One region of the Halomonas sp. AOP25-F1-15 genome, then DNA from elsewhere that is predicted to be linked to it. Evidence: predicted binding sites of a transcription regulator. Region 1 holds the regulator's gene; each other region holds the start of a gene.
What was found. The regulator LexA, encoded in region 1, represses DNA repair genes until DNA is damaged. The targets are predictions, from matches to a motif close to TACTGTNTANNTANACAGTA.
Positions count from the first base shown of each region.

Region 1 (5,089 bases):
CTATAGCAAGCACGCGGGCCAAGTTGCTTGCAAAGCACGAGACCACGACGCGGCCTTCGCAGCGGCTGAGTGTTTTTGCTAACGCCCGAGCGACGTCCCCCTCGCTGCCTGAGTGACCGGGCATAGGGGCGTTGGTTGAGTCGCCGACGACTAAATCGATGGGGGCAAGTGCTTTAAATTGAGCGGCACTGATGGGCGTGCCAATCAGCGGCTCGGGATCAAGTTTCCAGTCGCCGGTATGTAAAACGCGGTAGCCACCGGCCAGCATCATCAGGGCACAGCTTTCGGGAATGGAATGCGTTAAAAGCAAATAACGTAGAGTGAATGGGCCGCTTTCTAGAGCTTCGCCAGGCTCAATGACGTGTATCGCCGCACTGCTAAGCTGATGTTCGGCGAATTTTAATCTGAGTAGCCCTGCTGCCAGCGGCGTGGCATAAATAGGGCAGTTCCACATGGGCCAGAGCCAAGCGACTGCGCCAATGTGGTCTTCATGACCATGGGTGATAAACAGTGCTTTGGGTACGATCCCCAGCGCCTTCGGCGTATCTACGTTGGGTACTTGAAGCGGTGAGTTAGGAAGATCCTGGCGAATCATCATGCCGCAATCAACGGCAATCCAGTGATTGTCATAGCCGTATAGCGTTAGATTCATTCCGATCTCACCACATCCCCCCTGCGGCAATATGCGCAGCGGTGGACGACGACGGGGACGAATTTGAACGCGTGAAGAATGCATCAGTTATGAAAAGCCTAAAAAGTAGTGACTTAACTATACGGGAAGGCAGGGGCGGCTAACAATCATCGTTGTCCTTCCGATACACTATGCAGCGTCGTTAACATGCCAAGGTGATGGTTTGTTAAGCCGGTTTATCCGGTTAGTTTTTCATTAGTGATGTTTGAAATAGGTCAAGAGTAGCCCACATGTCGCATTATTATCGTTTAGTTATTTCTTGCCCTGATCGGGTGGGTATTGTTGCACGCGTGTCGAGCTTTATTGCTCAGCAAGGCGGGTCGATTACTGAAGCCAGCCAGCATTCGGACCTAGAGACCGGCCGCTTTTTTATGCGTTATGAAATCTTGGCAGACTCAGTAGGCATCTCGGTAGAAGCGCTGCGTGCCGCCTTTGAACCGGTAGCCCGCGAATTCAGCATGCAATGGGCATTGGTTGATACTCAAAAGCGTCGGCGCGTAGTGCTGATGGTGTCGCGAGAATCGCACTGCTTAGTAGACCTTCTTTATCGCTGGCAGTCGGGGGAGCTGGATTGCGATATTGTCGGCGTTATTTCCAATCATGACGACTTGCGTTCGCTGACGCAGTGGTACGGAATTCCTTACCACCACGTGCCGGTAGACCCTGACGATAAACAGGCATCATTTGCGAAGGTACAGGCTGAAATCGATAGCGCGCAGGCGGACTGCATCGTACTCGCACGCTATATGCAAATCCTACCACCCGAACTGTGCGCGCGTTATTCAGGCAAAGTGATCAATATTCACCACAGCTTTTTGCCCTCATTTGCGGGAGCAAAACCTTATCACCAGGCCTACCAGCGGGGCGTTAAGCTGATTGGCGCTACCTGCCATTATGTCACCGAGGAGCTTGATGCAGGCCCCATTATTGAGCAGGATATCCACCGTGTCAGCCACTGCCATACGCCTACTGATTTAGTGCGCTTTGGGCGTGATGTTGAGAAAGCGGTACTGGCACGCGGTTTACGCTGGCACTTAGAAGACCGCGTGCTGATCCATGGCAATAAAACGGTGGTATTTAGCTAAGCGGCTTATCAATAAGGCTACTTTATCGCTATGAGGTGGCCGCTTTTGCGACCACCTCTATTAGGTCTGATGAAGGCATTGATAAATGACGTTATGCCTGGCTTAACCTAACGCCTGGCCATTGCCGCCGCGAATCACGCCAACGCCAACGCCTTCTATATCGAGCGACTGGGAACGTAGATCGATTTCAATCGGCGCAAAGTCGGCGTTCTCTGCGAACAGCGTGACCTGATGGCCTTGGCGCTTAAAGCGTTTAACCGTGACTTCATCATCTAAGCGGGCAACGACTATCTGACCGTCGCGGACACGCTCAGTACGGTGCACGGCCAGCAGGTCACCCTCTAAAATACCGATATCTTTCATGGATAAGCCACGTACGCGCAGCAAGTAATCCGCTTTGGGGGTGAAGTACTCAGCAGGCAGCGGGCAGTAGCGGTCGATATGCTCGGCAGCCAAAATAGGACTGCCGGCGGCAACTTCACCAATGACCGGCAGGCCCGCCTGAGCAGGCTCGATCGTGGCAGACAGCGTACTGACAGATGTGTCCAATACGTCTTGAGGCTCTTGGTTAGGCAAGCGTATACCGCGTGACGTGTTGCGAATGATGCGGATCACACCCTTGCGTTCAAGTGCGCGTAGATGCTCCTCAGCGGCGTTAGGTGAGCGAAAGCCGAGTGCTTTAGCGATCTCAGCGCGCGTCGGAGGGTAGCCAAATTCGCCCATGGTTTTAACAATAAAATCAAATACGTGCTGTTGGCGAGCGGTTAGTGGACGCGACATACCAAGCTCCAGAATTGTGAATAGACAGTCATAAAATGAAGGTAACTTAAACAGTAAGTGTTTAAGTATACAGTATGTGTCTCTGTCCAGTATATGGCCTTGTCAATACCAATATTTACCGCTCTGGGAGCTTCAATGATTTGAAACTAAGCTTTTTCTTATGCAGCTTTTCCTTATAAGTGCCGAGGCATTGTGGTGACAAATCAAGCGTTGAGACTACCCAGGTTATGGCATAGTATTTTGCGATGTTTTAAACACCTGTTTCTCTGGAGAGCATCATGGCTCAATCTGATACGGTGACCCGTATACTTGATACCGCTGAAGTGCTGTTTGCAGAGCGTGGTTTTGCTGAAACCTCGCTGCGCAACATCACTAGCAAGGCGCGCGTCAATCTTGCTGCTGTGAATTATCATTTTGGCTCCAAAAAAGCCTTAATTCAGGCTGTTTTTTCCCGCTATCTGGATCCTTTTACGCTGCGTTTTCACACTGCGCTTGATGAGCTTGAGGCTCAGCATGATGGGCAGGTGATACCGCTGGAAACGCTGCTTGAAACTATGGCAACGACGGTTCTTGCGGTGCCCGCTGAGCGTAATAGCTTGAAGGTCTTTATGCGCCTGCTAGGCTTAGCCTACAGTCAGGCTCAAGGGCATTTAAGGCGACATATACAGCAAGAATATGGGGATGTGTTTACGCGCTTCACTGAGCTAGTGCGCCAAGCAACCCCTGAACTGCCCGATGCAGAGCGCTTTTGGCGGCTACACTTCATGCTAGGCACTGTTATCTTCACCCTGTCAGGCCTTGATGCCCTGCGTGATATTGCGGAAAAGGATTACCACGAGCAGGTATCGGTGCGGGACTTAATCCGGCGCTTGCGCCCGGTAGTCGTGGCTGCGATGAATGCGCCACTACCCCCAACTTTAGAAGAAGGACACCATGCGAACGCCAAGGTTAGCTGAGCTACCCCCAACCGAGAACATCTGGCTTGAGATAGATACTACCGAGCAGCTGCTGCGCTGTTGGCGGGGGCCTAAAGTGCTGCATGAGTGCGCTATTTCTTCTGGCGTTGCCGGTGTTGGTGAGCATAATGGCAGCGGTAAGACGCCGCATGGCTGGCACTATGTGCGCGCCGCGATTGGCAGTGGCTTGCCCGAGAATGCGGTATTTCGTGGCCGCCGCTGGACTGAGGAAGTATTCTCGCCAGCGTTAGGCGAAGCCTACCCGCAGCGTGATTGGATTTTGACGCGTATTCTGTGGCTGTGTGGGTTAGAAAGAGGCGTGAATCGTGGCGGTCAGGTTGACTCGCAGCGGCGCTATATCTATCTGCACGGTACGCCTACCGATCAGCCGATGGGCGTCGCCGCTTCGCACGGATGCATTCGGCTACGCAACAGCGATTTGCTACATATCTTTGCATTGTCGTTGCCCGGCACCCCCGTTTGGTTGCACGGAGAAAGGCAGTGCTTTGACTAAACGATGCTGAGCTGTATTGGGGGCGGGCTTCAAATGCCCCCATCTTTGACACTGATAAACGATCGTCTAAAATCATTGCCCCTCTTATTGGACTTCTCACGATGACTCAACCTCTAGGCCCGGTCATGCTTGACCTTGAAGGCCCAGCATTAACTCGCGATGAAAAGCACTTGCTGCTTGAACCCACGGTAGGGGGCGTCATTTTATTTGCCCGTAACGTCGAAAGCGCCTACCAGGTGCGCAAGCTCTGTAGTGATATTCGCCGCGTGCGGGGGGATTTATTGATCGCGGTTGATCAGGAGGGCGGGCGCGTTCAGCGCATTAAAGAGGGTTTGACACGCCTTCCTGCCATGGCGCGCATTGGCGAGTGCTATAGCGCTAACGCAGAAGACGGCCTCGCGTTGGCAAAAGATGCTGGTTGGCTGCTGGGTATGGAAATGGCCGCCTGTGGCTTGGACTTAAGCTTTGCCCCGGTGCTTGATGTTGAAAGCGGTATATCAAGCGTGATTGGCGATCGCAGTTTCAGCCATGATCCGCAGCAAGTGGCCGTGCTTGGCGGTGCTTTTGTGCAAGGTCTTCATGAGGCGGGGATGGCCGCTGTCGGTAAGCACTTCCCAGGTCATGGCAGTGTCGCTGCCGACTCTCACGTCGCGCTGCCGGTGGATGATCGGCCGCTTGATGTGATTAAACAGCATGACTTAGTGCCCTTTTATCACCTGGCAGGTCAGCTAGAAGGGATTATGCCCGCCCACGTTATTTACAGCGCGTTTGATTCCCGACCCGCTGGTTTTTCGCCTAGCTGGTTAGGCATGCTGCGTGAGTCGATGGGCTTTAAGGGCTGCGTCTTTTCTGATGATTTAAGCATGGCGGGTGCCCACGAAGCCGGTGAACCCAAGGATCGCGCCCGGGCAGCCTTAGCCGCAGGCTGCGACATGCTGCTGGTATGCAATGACCGCGTCGCGGCACTTGAGGTAATGAACGCCTGCCAAGATATCGACGCTAAGCGTGCCGCCAAGCTTCGTTACAGCCGCGCACGACCAGATTTAGATGCACTCAGCGCGTT
Region 1 is NZ_JBQSXV010000008.1:155,042-160,130, forward strand. Features, by position in the region: gene ACT3TF_RS15310 (ribonuclease J) at 1-652, opposite strand, end outside; gene purU (formyltetrahydrofolate deformylase) at 922-1,776, shown strand; gene lexA (transcriptional repressor LexA) at 1,879-2,556, opposite strand; gene ACT3TF_RS15325 (TetR/AcrR family transcriptional regulator) at 2,835-3,512, shown strand; gene ACT3TF_RS15330 (L,D-transpeptidase) at 3,490-4,026, shown strand; gene nagZ (beta-N-acetylhexosaminidase) at 4,128-5,089, shown strand, end outside.

Region 2 (5,089 bases), on a different contig from region 1:
GCATGTAATTTTCATCATGGCGAGCGAGGACTTTATCGGCGTACAAATGGCCGTCGGCCTGAAGCTCACCCACCACTACCACGCCTTGGCCTTCACGAAAAAGGTCGGGCAAAATTCCGCTGTAAACGACCTGAAGATCATCGACATAGTCCGTAACGGTAAATTCGACGTCCAGGCTGTCAGGATCGCGGGCCACCGAACCTTCTTTGACCATCCCACCGGCACGAATTTGTCGCGCCATGGGGGCATCACCCTGGGCGATCTGTACCGGACTAAAAAACAGATTAATATTAGCGCGCAGCGCGTACAGCGTTAGCCCCACGGCGATCGCCGCCAGCGACACCAAGCCTAGGATAACCCACAGCTTCTGTTTTCGTTTAGGCGTCATGACGTACTCCTTTCGAGCGCCTGGCGCGCCGTCTCAAGACCCTAAGCAATTGACGCTGTTCAAGGCGCGCATGCCAAGCGCTGGCGAGCAGCAGCGCCGCCGTGACACCCCAAGCAGACCAAACGTAAGGTGCATGGCCACCCATGGCGAGAAAGTCAGAAAAGGAAGTAAATGCCATTAGCGCGCCTTCTTCGTTGCAGTGCTCAACATCGGGTCTGTCAGCAACTCTTGCACCCAGCGTTTACTGGCTTCTCGCCGTAGAATCTCGCTACGCGTGCGCATTAACGTTATCGCAATAAAGAAGCAGTAAAAACCCAACAGCATAATGACCAACGGCAGCCACATTTGTGTAGGCATGGTCGGGCGCGAGGTTAACGTAAATGAAGCCGTCTGGTGCAGGGTATACCACCAATCAACCGAATACTTAATGATGGGAATATTGATGACACCCACCATCGTCAGCACCGAGGCTGCACGGGACCCGCTATCGCGCCGGGTAAACGCGCTGCGTAAGGCGATGACCCCGATATACAGAAACAGCAAAATCAGCATAGAGGTGAGCCGCGCATCCCACATCCACCAGGTACCCCAGGTAGGCACGCCCCACACAGCACCGGAAAACAGCGCCACAAAGGTCATCACCGCCCCGAACGGCGCCATCACTGTCGCCGCCATGTCGGCCACTTTAATTTTCCAAACCATAAACACCAGGCCCGACACGGCCATAGCGATAAAAATAGATTGGGCTAAAAAAGCAGCCGGCACGTGTACATAAATAATCCGAAAGCTGTTGCCCTGCTGATAATCCGCAGGCGCAAATGCCAGCCCCCATAGTGAACCAACGACCAACAGCAGCACCGCTGCAGCCCAAAACCACGGCTGCATCTTGGCACTCATGCCATAGAACCACCGAGGCGATCCCAGCTTATGTATAAAGGCCCACATAGCGTGTTCTATCCTCAACCGTTAATACTAATGCGCAGCGATGCGGCAATCGCCCACGGCGCCAGCATAAGCGAGGCGGCAAGCAGCGCGCCCAAAATAGCTAAATGTGCGGCAACACCGCTACCGACAATAGACGCCTGCACCGCGCCCACCCCAAAAATCAATACCGGGATCGTCAGCGGCAGCACCAGCAGCGAGAGCAGCACGCCGCCGCGCGCCAGGCCGACGGTTAACGCGGCGCCAATCGCGCCAATCAAACTCAGGCTGGCCGACCCCAGCGCAAGCGACAGCGCTAGCACGGCGTAGCTGCCGGTGGGCAACGAAAGCATAACGCCTAATAGCGGCGCTATCAGCGCTAAGGGCAAGCCAGTTAGCAGCCAGTGAACGGCCACTTTTGCTAGGCTTAGCGCGGCCAACGAGTGCGGGGCCAGCAACAGCTGCTCAAGACTACCGTCGTCATAGTCGCTGCGAAACAGGCTATCGAGTGACAGCAGCGCGGCTAATAGCGCCGCCACCCAGAGCAAGCCCGGTGCAATAATTGCCAACAGCGCAGGGTCGGGCGAAATAGCCATTGGAAACAAGGTAATCACGAGCGCAAAGAACACTAAAGGATTAAGAATTTCACCGCGACGGCGAAGCAATAGCGTTAAATCACGCAGCAGCGTGGCTTTTACCGCGATCATTAGCCCGCCCTTATGGTCGAGCAATGGCGCTACTGGGCCGATCGCCGAACTATCCAAACAGTTAGGCGCTGAAGGCTGTGAAGCGCTGCTGGAAGCGTAGCTCAGCGGGCGGCTTGAAGGACTTTCTGAAGAGCCATTGGACGTGCTATGCAACGCGGTCTCCTTCTACCCCAGCGCTACCTGCCTCAGCAGCGGCGAGGCGGGCAGATCGTGGTGTGTGGTGACGAGTACGCAGCCACCTGCCTTTGCATGCGCAACAAGCTGTCTTTCAAGATCAGCAATGCCGTTACGATCAATCGCGGTAAAGGGCTCATCCAATACCCACAGGGCTCGCGGCGTCAGCGTTAACCGCGCCAATGCCACTCGCCGCTGCTGACCCGCCGACAGCTGCCCGGTAGGCACTTCTTCAAAACCTGCCAGCCCGATGCTTTCAAGCGCATTCAAGCGCTGTTCCTCGTCGTCTTTTTCACCGCTCAGCGCCTGATACCACGCTAAATTTTCTAGCGGCGAAAGCCCCAACTTTATGCCGGGGGCATGCCCCAAATAAAGCAGGTTAGCAAGAAAGTGGTCACGAGCCTTGCTCATTACCGTGCCATTCCAGAAAAGCGCGCCCTGATAGTCGCTGAGCTGCCCAGAGAGGATCTTGAGCAGCGTTGTCTTGCCGCAGCCATTAGGCCCTTCAATACGCACGACTTCACCGCTATGAATATCCAGATCCAGCCCTTTAAATAGCCAGCGGTCATCACGTTCACAGCCAAGTCCTCGGGCTTGTAGATGCAGGCTCAAGCGTCACTCCAGGCACATTGATTTCGCATCGAACTCTACACGGAAAGCTCCTTTCTCGCCACTTGCACAACCGGCCATCAACCAGTGGACAACGGACTCCAATGATCAATAAGACGAATTACCACTAGCACTGTATGCAAAAACAGGCCTATACTAAAACCACTGTATGGAAAGACATGTTTTGTGCGATTCAGCGTCGCCTGCACCGCTAAAGCGATTGCCTGCAGTCAATGTTTAAGGTCGCTATTTTCAAGTTCACTACGCATGAACGAAGCCTAACCAGCCGGCGTAGCAATGGAGATTCCCAAATGACGATATCAATGGCAGCATCTACCGCTACGCTCACTCACAGGCAACCACTACCGCGCCCTTATGCATTGACGTCTAACGTTACGCGGCACAATACCTATGCGCTTAAAGTACGCGGCAATGCGATGCGCGATTGCAACTTATTCGATGGCGATGTCATTATTATTCGGCGCTACCAGCACGATACCCAAACAGAAACCGCCGTTGCCGAAATCAATCAGCAGAAAATAGCGCTGAAGCAGCTCTCCATAAGCCGTTCTGGCGTACAGCTATGGCCAGAAGATGCGCTTCAGCCAGCGCTTTTTTTGCATAATCGGGATATTCAGGTGCTTGGTATGGTGATGGGTGTTGAACCTCATGTGAGCAAGTCTGCTATTACGGAGCATTAATGCGTTACCGGGTTCCCAAACTGCCTGCATCAATATGGCATACGGCTGACATTGACGTAGAAAAGAGCCAATTTATAACCTGGATATGTTGCGCCCCTGACATTGGTGCGTTCAGCGCTCTACTCAATGCCGCTAAAACGGCACACCCCAATGCGAGCCATCACTGCACTGCCTACATTGCAGGACCACCGGGCGAGCAGAACTTCATTGGCTTTTCTGACGATGGTGAGCCTGGCGGCACCGCCGGCAGGCCGATGTATCAGGTGCTGCAAGGCAGCCAACTTGGCCACATTGGCTGTGTCGTCATTCGTTATTTTGGTGGTACAAAGCTAGGTACCGGTGGATTAGCTCGCGCCTACGCCCAGGCAGTCAGCCATGCGCTTGAGACACTGCCCACCTGCGAGATCATTGAACGCGATATTTACACTCTACGGCTGAGCTTTGCCCATGAAGCGATTGCTCGCGCCTGGTGCGAAGAACGTGATGTTCCTATTGAGCAAGCCGATTACGATGGAAACGGCGTCCGCTTAGCCGTTGGCTGGCCACGCGACTGCCCGCTCGACTTTTCCCCACTGGAAAACCGCTTAAAGAGCACGATTGAGTTTCATACCGCCCCTCCATAAAAAACGCGACAGCTGAAATTTTCAGCATGCCGCGCTCTAATCGCTAGCGCTTCAACTCTGCGCTAAAAACGGTCTGATGACGCACCTTGATACGCGTGGGTTGATTAGCCCAGGTATTTAATCATTACCCCGGCAGCTACCGCTGATCCAATCACCCCGGCCACGTTGGGCCCCATGGCGTGCATCAATAAAAAATTATGCGGATTGGCTTCAAGCCCTACTTTATTAGCCACCCGGGCCGCCATAGGCACAGCGGAAACGCCGGCGGCGCCAATGAGCGGGTTGATGGGCATTTTACTCACCAGGTTCATGAGCTTGGCCATTAATACCCCGGCAGCCGTACCAATACCAAAGGCGACAATACCCAGCCCGAGTATCCCCAGCGTCTCAAATGCCAGAAAGCTCTCGGCCATGAGTTTAGAGCCCACGGACAAACCTAGAATAATCGTTACGATATTGATCAGCGCATTTTGCGCGGTATCCGACAAGCGTTCGACCACTCCACATTCACGCATCAGATTACCAAAGCAAAACATTCCCAGAAGCGGTGCGGCATCGGGTAAAAACAGCGCAACCAAGATCAACAGCATCAGCGGGAAGATGACTTTTTCCAGCCTAGACACCGCCCGTAGCTGCGTCATTTTGATTTGACGCTCTTTTTGAGTGGTTAAAAGACGCATGATCGGCGGCTGAATCAAGGGCACCAATGCCATATATGCATAGGCTGCCACGGCGATCGCACCCAGCAGCTCCGGCGCTAGCACGCTTGATACGTAGATAGACGTCGGGCCATCCGCGCCACCGATAATACCAATAGCGGCCGCCTGATTAAGCGAGAAATCCATCACCCCCATGGAGGTGAGCACTACGGCGCCAAACAGCGTGGCAAAAATACCAAACTGAGCGGCCGCACCTAAAAAAAGCGTGCGCGGATTGGCCAGCAAGGGGCCAAAATCGGTCATGGCA
Region 2 is NZ_JBQSXV010000004.1:155,862-160,950, forward strand. Features, by position in the region: gene ccmE (cytochrome c maturation protein CcmE) at 1-388, opposite strand, end outside; gene ccmD (heme exporter protein CcmD) at 378-566, opposite strand; gene ACT3TF_RS09060 (heme ABC transporter permease) at 566-1,333, opposite strand; gene ccmB (heme exporter protein CcmB) at 1,348-2,016, opposite strand; gene ccmA (cytochrome c biogenesis heme-transporting ATPase CcmA) at 2,182-2,802, opposite strand; gene ACT3TF_RS09075 (LexA family protein) at 3,111-3,500, shown strand; gene ACT3TF_RS09080 (IMPACT family protein) at 3,500-4,123, shown strand; gene ACT3TF_RS09085 (sodium ion-translocating decarboxylase subunit beta) at 4,228-5,089, opposite strand, start outside.
Region 2: ACT3TF_RS09075 (LexA family protein) is a predicted target of LexA. The motif match lies at 2,931-2,950, and genes of this name have one in related genera.

Region 3 (5,089 bases), on a different contig from region 1:
TAACGTATTTGAGCTAACCGGGCCAGGCGTGTTCAATCAATTGCTAAACATACAAGAGGTGCCCACGGTTTCTTACCGCCATGCCTGCAATCAAGGCAGCTTTACTAACGAGTACTTTCAGTACATCGATAAAGCAGCGGGAAAGTGGACCAAAGAGCAACAAAAAGTGAGTATTGTTCGCCAAGAAGAACCATAAGTATCTAAGCAAAAGGCCCTGAATTAACAGGGCCTTTTTTCACATACGCTCTAACGTGACGTTTACTTATAAACAGGCAGTCGCGCGCAAACCCCAGCTACTTTATCCAACACCTGCGCTTCAATAGCGCTGGTGTCTTCGCCGTTGGCTAATACATCCAGAATGTCGCAGATCCAACCGGCCAACGTGCTGCACTCTTGCTCATCGAAACCGCGTGTGGTCACCGCAGGCGTACCAATACGCAAACCTGAGGTTACAAACGGGCTTTGTGGGTCGTTAGGTACGGCATTTTTATTAACGGTAATGTGGGCGCGGCCCAAAGCGGCGTCCGCGTCTTTACCGGTAACACCTTGCTTGATCAGCGACAGCAGAAATAAGTGGTCTTCGGTGCCGCCAGAAACGATATCGTAGCCGCGGTCAATGAATACACTGGCCATTGCCTGAGCATTTTTGACCACCTGCTGTTGATACGTTTTGAACGCAGGCTCCATGGCTTCTTTGAAGCAGATCGCTTTTGCCGCAATCACGTGCATCAAAGGACCGCCCTGGCCACCCGGGAATACCGCTGACTGCAGCTTTTTCTCAATATCAGCGTCGTTTTCCGCCGAGAGAATCACACCGCTGCGCGGGCCACGTAGCGTTTTATGGGTGGTAGACGTCACGACGTGGGCATGAGGCAAAGGGCTTGGATAGACACCCGCCGCGACAAGACCTGCCACGTGGGCCATATCCACCAATAGGTAAGCGCCCACTTCATCGGCGATCTCGCGGAACTTGGCCCAATCAACGATCTGAGAATACGCGGAAAAACCGGCGATGATCATTTTCGGCTTGTGCTCGCGAGCAAGCTCGGCCACTTGGTCATAGTCGATCAAGCCTTGCTCATTCAAACCGTACTGAATGGCATTGAAGTGCCTGCCCGAAAAGCTTGGCTTGGCGCCATGGGTCAGGTGGCCACCTGCATCCAAGCTCATGCCTAAAATAGTATCGCCAGGCTTAACAAGCGCTAAAAAGACGGCGCTATTGGCCTGGGAGCCAGAATGCGGCTGAACGTTGACATAGGTTGCGCCAAACAGCTCTTTGGCGTAATCAATGGCCAGATTTTCAGCAATATCGACGAATTCACAGCCACCGTAGTAGCGCTTACCGGGATAGCCTTCGGCGTATTTATTGGTTAGCTGGCTGCCTTGCGCTTCCAGTACGCGGGGGCTGGCGTAGTTTTCAGAAGCAATCAGTTCGATGTGAGCTTCTTGGCGTGCTACTTCTTTCTGCATGGCATCAAAAAGCACATCATCAAATCCGGCAATTGTCATATCGCGGCTGAACATCGGCAGGCACCTCGTAACGAGAAAGAGTCATCATGGAAGAAGCGAGGGCGCTATCATAACGCAGCCTGACACGACTTTCATCGCATCCGCATCAGGTTGTTAATGAACAGCATTCATCTTTAAGGCTTGGTAGCAGTATTTGTGAGACACCGTTTTAGCTCGCGAATCTTTAGGTTGCTATCCACCCCACCCCTGCTGACTTGCATTTTCGTCGCCAAGACCGAATACTGTATATTCATACATGCGCCATATCAGCCAGGGTGTCGACAATGCTAGGTCAGCACACTCCACTTACCCCCGCCTTGCCGTTAATATCTCAGCCGCAGCCTTATCTAACGTTGACGGGACGAGCGGGCTTTAGCGGTTTTCCTTCGCCTGCGCAGGATTACGAACCACGCACGCTAGATCTCAATACACGATTGATAAAAAACCCTACCGAGACGTTTTATATCACTGCCGCGGGCGACAGCATGGAGGGCTGGGGTATTTTTGACAGCGATTTACTGATTGTCGACCGCGGCGTAAAACCTCGCTTAGGACATATATTGGTGGCGATGTTTGACGGCGAAGTATTGATTAAACGCTACGCGCTCTATCAAGGCACACCGCACCTTTGCTCTGCCCATCCGCATTACCCGCCCCTGCCGCTTGAAGGCACCGACTGCCAGCTATGGGGCGTGGTGCGCGCCGTCGTGCATGAATATTTGCGATGAAATGAGGGCTTAAGATGATTGGCTTAGTCGATGGCAATAATTTCTATGTCAGCTGCGAGCGTATCTTTCAACCTAAGCTTGAAGGCCGGCCTGTCGGTGTTATGTCGAATAACGATGGGTGCATTATCGCCCGCTCGGCCGAGCTTAAAGCGCTGGATATTCCCATGGGGACGCCGGCGTTTAAACTTGAAGAGCTGCGTCAGCGTGGCGACATCCACCTACTGTCGTCTAACTACGAACTGTACGGTGATATGTCGGCACGACTGACCCAGCTACTGCGCAATGCCTGCCCGGACGTTGCCCCCTACTCAATCGATGAAATGTTCGTCTATTTAGAAGATTTCACCGCAGAGCAGTGTGAGGCTCTAGGGCGGAAGCTACGCCAGCGCATTCGGCGTCATTTAGGCCTGCCGGTGTGCGTTGGGCTAGCCCCCACTCACACACTCGCCAAGCTGGCTAACCACGTTGCTAAGCAAGACCCTTACTACCAAGGCGTTTGCCTACTCGGTGGGCAGGATCACACCACCGAGGCCCTGCTCAAACGCACGCCGGTAAGCAGCGTGTGGGGCGTTGGGCATCGGCTGGCCGAGCGCTTAGCCATTGGCGGCGTGAGGACCGCCTGGGAATTAAGAGAAAGCGATGAAAAACAGCTGCGTAAGCGTTTCTCAGTAGTGCTCGCGCGCACGGCGCTTGAGCTACGCGGAACGCCATGTTTAACAATGAACGCATTGGATCTACCACGCCAGCGCATTATGACATCGCGCTCGTTTGGCCAACCGACAGGCGACTTTACGCAGGTGCATAATGCTCTACGCCGACACGCCCAACGTAGCGCTGAAAAACTGCGCGAGCAGCGTAGTTTAGCCCGCGCCGTGATGGTATTTCTTAATACCAACCGCCACCGTCGTGATCAGCCACAATGCTTCCCGCAAGCGCTAATCGCGCTGCCGTCACCCAGCGACGATACCCGCGTTATCCTTGATACGGTTCGCCAAGGGCTGGAGCAAATGTACCGCCCTCACCACCACTTTATGAAGGCCGGTGTAATGCTCCTCGACTTAGTCGATGCCGAGCGACACCAGCTGTCATTACTAGGGCCAACACCCCACCATCATCACCCATTACTGATGGCAGCGGTGGACCAGATCAATCAGCAAATGGGGCGAGGAACGATTAGTTTTGGCATGACCAATGCGCCGGCCGCCTGGCAACTGCGCTGCGCCCATCGCTCCCCGCGCTTCACTACGCGCTGGGATGAGTTAATGCTGGCAGGCACTCATCCTGGCGCTATCGATGCGTGTACTTCACGGACGTAACCGCTACCCTAGGGCATCCTTTGCCCGAATAACGTTGCCTTAATGCCTCTCTCTCGTCCCGATCAAGAGTACGCTCCAGCACCTGGCCTAGCGCAACGGTGGGCAAACCGCTATATACAAGGCTACTTTCGCCGCCATCCGGCACTGGCAGCCCCCAATCCGCAGGCGCTGGAACGCGCACGACGCTGGATTATCACTTGGGCGGCGGTTGCCGGAATGATATCTGGCACGCTGATTGGTGGAGCAGAATGGTGGATGCGGGAATTTGCCACCGACAATTGGAATGCGCTGAGTCTTCGCGAGCAGCTTCCCTACTGGGCCAGCTATATGGTCGTGGCAGGCAGCATTACCGCGCTAGAGATTGGCTTTTTGTACTGGAACGCGCTACGCGGCGTCGCGAGCATTACGCGCCTGGCAGGCTTGCACTATGGCCAAACCGAGCCACTAGAGCCGGATATCCAACTGACGGTGCACGGCGTTTCACGCGCCGCCTTGGAGTACCCAACCCCGGGCAGTCTTATCTATGGCGTTGACCCACATGCCTACCTGGGTGGCTGGAGAATAACCGCTAAAGCCCTACTTTATCGCTTAAAAGTCAGCTTAAGCAGCTTCCTGCTTCGTTTACTACTACGCCGCTTATTAGGCCGCCTGACGTTGCGCGGTTTTCTGCCCGTGTTAACAGAGCCCCTGTATGCTGTTTGGAACGCCTGGATTGCTGCACGCATTATTCAAGAAGCCTATTTACAGGCCCGCGGACCAGCGCTAGTGAAGCAGTTAATGGCAACGCTAGCTGACAGCGACGCTCCGATTCGCAGCTTAGTGGCACAAGGGGTGGGTGAGGTCATTATGCGCAACCAGCACCCGCATCCGAATTTAGTACTGCTTCTGGCCCGTCTGCTAGACAGCCTGCCCGACAAACCGCAGGCTATTGACGTTGATTGGCCAGCGACGCTCCACGACTACGCGCAGCTAACGGGCCCGTCACGGCATACGCTGCTCAGCGCACTTACCCAGACGGTACTGCTCAGCGGCACCTACCGTGGTGCGAGGAAGCGATTTTTAAAAGAAGTCTTTGCGACGTGTCAAACGCCGCTGCTAGAGAAGGATGTGAAGACCCAGCAGCAGCGCTTGTTATCAGGCGAGGTGCCGTAACGGCTTAAACGGACTTGAGGGCGTGACGTAGCCGTGGGCTGAGGATCTCACCGAGCATCGCCATAGCAACCAAGAGTGCCAGGAGCCACGGCCAGTGCGCGGCAAACGAAACCTGATAAACGCCCAAGGCGTCGATGAAAGTCACCACGATACCGAGCGGGCTCACATAGCGCACCATGGTCAGCCACAGCGCATAGGGTAGCGGCGCCAGCCCCAGCTCATCACGGAAAGTCTCGCTTTTTAATACATAGCCCGCCAGCACCACGATGCCCAATCCACCCAGCGGCATCATCCAGCGTGACGTCAGGTAGTCCAGCCAGTCGAAAAAGGTTTTTCCCGCCAGCGTCCAGTCAGCGCCTAGATTAAACGACAGCATTGCCAGGG
Region 3 is NZ_JBQSXV010000002.1:216,122-221,210, reverse strand. Features, by position in the region: gene ACT3TF_RS04400 (glycosyltransferase family 32 protein) at 1-196, shown strand, start outside; gene glyA (serine hydroxymethyltransferase) at 259-1,524, opposite strand; gene ACT3TF_RS04390 (LexA family protein) at 1,794-2,237, shown strand; gene ACT3TF_RS04385 (Y-family DNA polymerase) at 2,252-3,553, shown strand; gene ACT3TF_RS04380 (LBF_2804 family protein) at 3,596-4,705, shown strand; gene ACT3TF_RS04375 (sodium-dependent transporter) at 4,710-5,089, opposite strand, start outside.
Region 3: ACT3TF_RS04390 (LexA family protein) is a predicted target of LexA. The motif match lies at 1,750-1,769, and genes of this name have one in related genera.

Region 4 (5,089 bases), on a different contig from region 1:
ATCAATCGGCTGAGACGAAACCTGAGGCAGCTCAACTTGCACGCCCTGAGTCAACATAGGCGCAGTGATCATGAAAATCACCAGCAGTACCAGCATAACGTCGATAAAGGGGACGACGTTAATCTCCCCCATCGGCTTGCTTTTACCGCTACGATTAAATGGTCCTTGCATAGCCGTCTCCCTTAACTTGCGCTCGGTTTGCTGTCACGACCCTGCAGATTACGGTGCAAGATAGCGTGAAACTCTTCCGCAAAATCTTCATATTTGCCGAGCAACCGAGAAGCGTCATTAGAGAGACGGTTATAGAAAATAACCGCTGGAATAGCGGCAAACAGGCCCATCGCCGTTGCAATCAGCGCTTCCGCAATCCATGGCGCAACCGTTGACAAGGTTGCCTGCTGGGTCAACGACAGTGCCTGAAATGACCCCATGATACCCCAGACCGTCCCGAACAGACCGATATAAGGGCTTGCAGAAGCAACAGTGGCTAGAAAGACCAAGTGCTGCGTTAAGCGATCCTCTTCCCGTGACCACGCCACGCGCATACTACGCTGTACACCCTCTAACACGGTGCTAGCGTCACTCGTTTTAGGCATTAGCCGGTTGAATTCACGAAACCCAGCTTGGAAAACGTGTTCAGCCCCGTGTCGAGGGTCATCAACTGGAATCTCTCGATAGAGCTCATTCAAGTCGACACCGGACCAAAAAGACTCTTCAAATTGGTTGTATTCTTGCTTGGCACGGCGCAGCGCTATGCTGCGCTGAAAAATCACCACCCAAGAGAGGATTGACGCCACCACAAGTAGCAGCATTACCAGCTGTACGACGGTACTGGCATTCATTATCAGGTGGGGAATGGACATGGTGTTATCGTTCACAGGTGCCCTCATCAATCTATTAGGGTCGGTATTTCCGACGCAGTGAATGGCCTCTTGGTTAAGAGGCCTGTATCAAAATCTTAAGCGCGGGTGGCCAAGCTTTTGGCCGTAAACGCTCTTTACTCAAGCATGCTATCTCGACTGTGGCAGTGCATAGGAGTTCCTCAGCGCGCCAAACTTGCTGCTCGAAGGTCATCCGACAGCGCCCGACGTTAGTTACCCGTGCACTAATTTCCAACGCATCGTCCAAACAGGCAGGCTTTGCATAATCACAGGCCAAGCGGTATACCACTAGCTGTGTACCTTCGTCTAGCAGCGTTTGCTGATTAAGGCCTAGTTCGCGTAACCATTCACTGCGCGCACGCTCCATAAACTTCAGATAATTAACGTAGTAAACAATGCCGCCTGCATCCGTATCTTCCATATAAACACGTAGCGGCAGGCGATAACTAGCGGCGGTAGAGACACTCACGGGCGTCGCTCCCCTTCCATGTCGGACGCCTGTTCGTGAGGAACGCGCTCAAAGTGTAGCCAAGCCTGACGTGTGACGACGCGCCCACGAGGTGTACGCATGATTAAACCTTGCTGAATAAGATAAGGCTCAATCACATCTTCTATGGTGTCTCGCTCCTCGCTAATCGCTGCGGCTAATGAATCAATACCCACCGGGCCGCCATCGAATTTATCGATCATAGCCAGTAAGAGCCGCCGGTCCATATGATCTAGCCCATGATGATCTACATTGAGCATATTGAGTGCTGCGTCTGCGATTGCTACATCAACCACACCGTTGCCCTTCATTTCGGCGTAATCGCGCACACGGCGCAATAGGCGATTCGCTATACGAGGCGTTCCTCGTGAACGACGCGCCACTTCAATAGCTCCTTCGTGGCTGGTTTCTACGCCGAGTAGGCGCGCTGAGCGCGAAACAATTTCGGTAAGCTCTTCCAGATTGTAAAATTCAAGACGCTGAACAATGCCAAACCGATCGCGCAGTGGTGAGGTTAATAATCCTGCACGGGTGGTGGCGCCGACCAACGTGAAACGAGGAAGGTCTAGCTTTATGGAACGCGCAGCGGGGCCTTCACCAATCATGATATCCAGCTGAAAATCTTCCATGGCGGGATATAAGACTTCTTCGACGACGGGAGAAAGGCGGTGAATTTCATCGATAAAAAGCACGTCGCCAGGCTCTAGATTGGTCAGCATAGCGGCTAAGTCGCCGGCACGCTCAAGCACTGGCCCGGAGGTAGACTTCATGCCCACCCCCATCTCAGCGGCGATAATATGAGCCAGCGTGGTTTTACCTAACCCCGGCGGCCCGAACACCAGAGTATGATCTAGGCTCTCTTCACGTAACCGAGCGGCGCCAATGAAGATTTCCAGCTGTTCGCGAACGCGGGGCTGGCCAATATACTCATCCAGCCGCTTGGGGCGAATTGCGTAATCAATGCGCACCTCACCGTGCTCAGGCTCAGCGGCGATCAGCCGATCGTGTTCTAACATAAGTGCTCTTTTTTCAAGTGCATTTTTTAAGTGCGTTTTTTAATCGTAAATTCAACAACGGTCTATGCTCAACCTTTACGGCTAGCCATTCATACGTTGCGTCAGCGCGGCTTTAATAAGCGCCTCCGTCGACTGATTAGAGTCTATGTCCGCCAACATTTTTGATGCTTCGGTGAGTTTATACCCCAAACTTACCAATGCGGCCTCCGCATCGGCGAGGTTGTCTCGTGCAGAGCCCCGGCCATTGGTAGCCTCAAGAGGCAGTAATGCATTGCTACCATCTTCCCACTCTGGAAAGCGATCGCGCATTTCGATGATCAGCCGCTCGGCGGTTTTTTTCCCCACGCCTGGCAGCTTGGTTAGCGCCTTACTGTCATCGTCTCGGACACAGCGCATAAAGGCATCTTCGTCCATGCCCGACAAAATCGCTAACGCCAGCTTAGGCCCCACGCCGTTGACCTTTATCAGTGCTCGAAACAGAGCACGCTCATGCTCTCTTCCAAAACCGTATAGCAGGTGAGCGTCGTCACGAATGGTTAGATGTGTGAATAACGAAACGCTTTCCCCGACTGCAGGTAATGCTACCAACGTGTTCATTGACGTTTCTAGCTCGTAACCTACGCCATGAACGTCGATCACGATCCAAGGCGGTTGCTTTGCCAGTAACTGGCCACTCAGACGTCCAATCATAAAGTCGCTCGCGCTCAGGTGAAAACGATAGAGTAAAAACAGCCGTTTACTATAAAGTGACTATGTACAGATGACCAGTAGTAAGACTTTACATATTGTCGATTTAAAGACGCCAGCGCCCTGCAGAGCGGCTGCGACCCCGCGTCACCGTGCCAGTAAGCCCCGTTGCGCTGTAGGCATGGGTTAACGCAATGGCAAGCGCATCGGCGGCATCTGCTTGCGGAGTGGCCGAGAGCTGCAAAATAGCCGTCACCATATGTTGCACTTGAGCTTTATCCGCACCACCCTGGCCCGTCACCGACTGTTTGATTTGTCGTGCGGCATACTCGGCAAGACTTAACCCGTGATTTGCCATACAGACTAATGCGGCTCCTCTTGCTTGGCCCAGTTTAAGTGCTGAATCCGGATTTTTAGCCATAAAAACACGCTCAATAGCTACTTGAGAAGGCTTGTGCAAACCGACGACTTCGCTGAGTCCTGCATAAATTTGTGCCAAGCGTTGCTCTAAAGCGCCGTCAGCGGTGCGGATACAGCCGCTCGCTACGTAGCAAGGCTTGACGCCAATCACATCAATAACGCCGTAACCCGTCACGCGGGAGCCAGGATCAATGCCCAGTATGCGTATGGGTACAGCAGGCTTTCTCTCATCCATAACACCGTTACTCGAGTGGATTAGGCCTAACTATCAGAGCAGCATACAAAAACACCGACGCCGTAGCGTCGGTGCTGGTCAACGGTACAGGCGCTTTATTCTGCGACTGTTTCCGCCTTAACTTTTTGACGTAGGCGGATGTGAAGGTCTTTTAGCTGCTCTGGGCTGACTTCACCCGGCGCATTGGTCATTAAGCAGGCCGCGCTTTGGGTTTTCGGGAAAGCAATCACTTCACGAATAGTCTTAGCACCGACCATCAGCATCACCAAACGGTCCAGACCGAACGCTAAGCCACCATGCGGGGGCGCGCCGTATTGAAGCGCATCCAGCAAGAAGCCGAATTTCTCCTGGGCCTCTTCCTCACCAATGCCAAGAATATCAAATACGGTGCTCTGCATGGCTTGGTCATGAATACGAATAGAGCCGCCACCGAGCTCGGTACCATTAAGCACCATGTCATAAGCCCGCGAAAGCGCTTTAGCTGGATCAGCCTTGAGCTCCTCAGGTGTGCACGAAGGTGCCGTAAACGGATGGTGTAGCGGACTTAAACGACCGCTGTCATCGGCCTCAAACATGGGGAAGTCGACAACCCAAAGCGGCGCCCATTCCTGGGTGTAAAGCTCCAGGTCAGCGCCCAGCTTGACACGCAGCGCTCCAATGGCTTCGTTGACGATACGCGCTTTATCTGCACCGAAGAAAATAATATCGCCATCTTCTGCGCCTACGCGATCAAGCAGCTCTTCAACGATATTTTCCATAAACTTGACGATCGGTGACTGCAGACCCTCAAGCCCTTTAGCGCGCTCGTTGACCTTAATCCATGCCAAGCCCTTAGCACCGTAAATGCCAACAAACTTGGTGTACTCATCAATCTCTTTACGCGAGAGCTTAGCACCGCCGGGCACTTTGAGCGCCGCTACGCGGCCATCATCGGCACTGGCCGGACCAGAAAAGACTTTAAAATCGACCTGCTGCATTAGGTCATCAACGTCAGTCAGTTCAAGCGGGATGCGCAAGTCTGGCTTATCAGAGCCAAAGCGATCCATCGCTTCCTGCCACGTCATCCGCGGGAACTCAGGAAGCTCAGCGCTTAACACTTCTTGGAACAGCTGGCGAATCATGGTTTCAGTAATCCCCATGATATCGTTCTCATCTACAAACGATGCCTCAATATCAATCTGGGTAAATTCAGGCTGACGATCGGCACGTAAATCTTCATCACGGAAACATTTGGCAATTTGATAGTAGCGATCAAAGCCGGCCACCATCAAAAGTTGCTTAAACAGCTGAGGCGACTGCGGCAACGCAAAGAAGCTACCGGCATGCGTACGGCTAGGCACTAGATAGTCACGCGCCCCTTCTG
Region 4 is NZ_JBQSXV010000005.1:235,630-240,718, reverse strand. Features, by position in the region: gene tolR (protein TolR) at 1-171, opposite strand, end outside; gene tolQ (protein TolQ) at 183-878, opposite strand; gene ybgC (tol-pal system-associated acyl-CoA thioesterase) at 937-1,350, opposite strand; gene ruvB (Holliday junction branch migration DNA helicase RuvB) at 1,347-2,384, opposite strand; gene ruvA (Holliday junction branch migration protein RuvA) at 2,466-3,074, opposite strand; gene ruvC (crossover junction endodeoxyribonuclease RuvC) at 3,178-3,726, opposite strand; gene aspS (aspartate--tRNA ligase) at 3,822-5,089, opposite strand, start outside.
Region 4: ruvA (Holliday junction branch migration protein RuvA) is a predicted target of LexA. The motif match lies at 3,135-3,154, and genes of this name have one in related genera.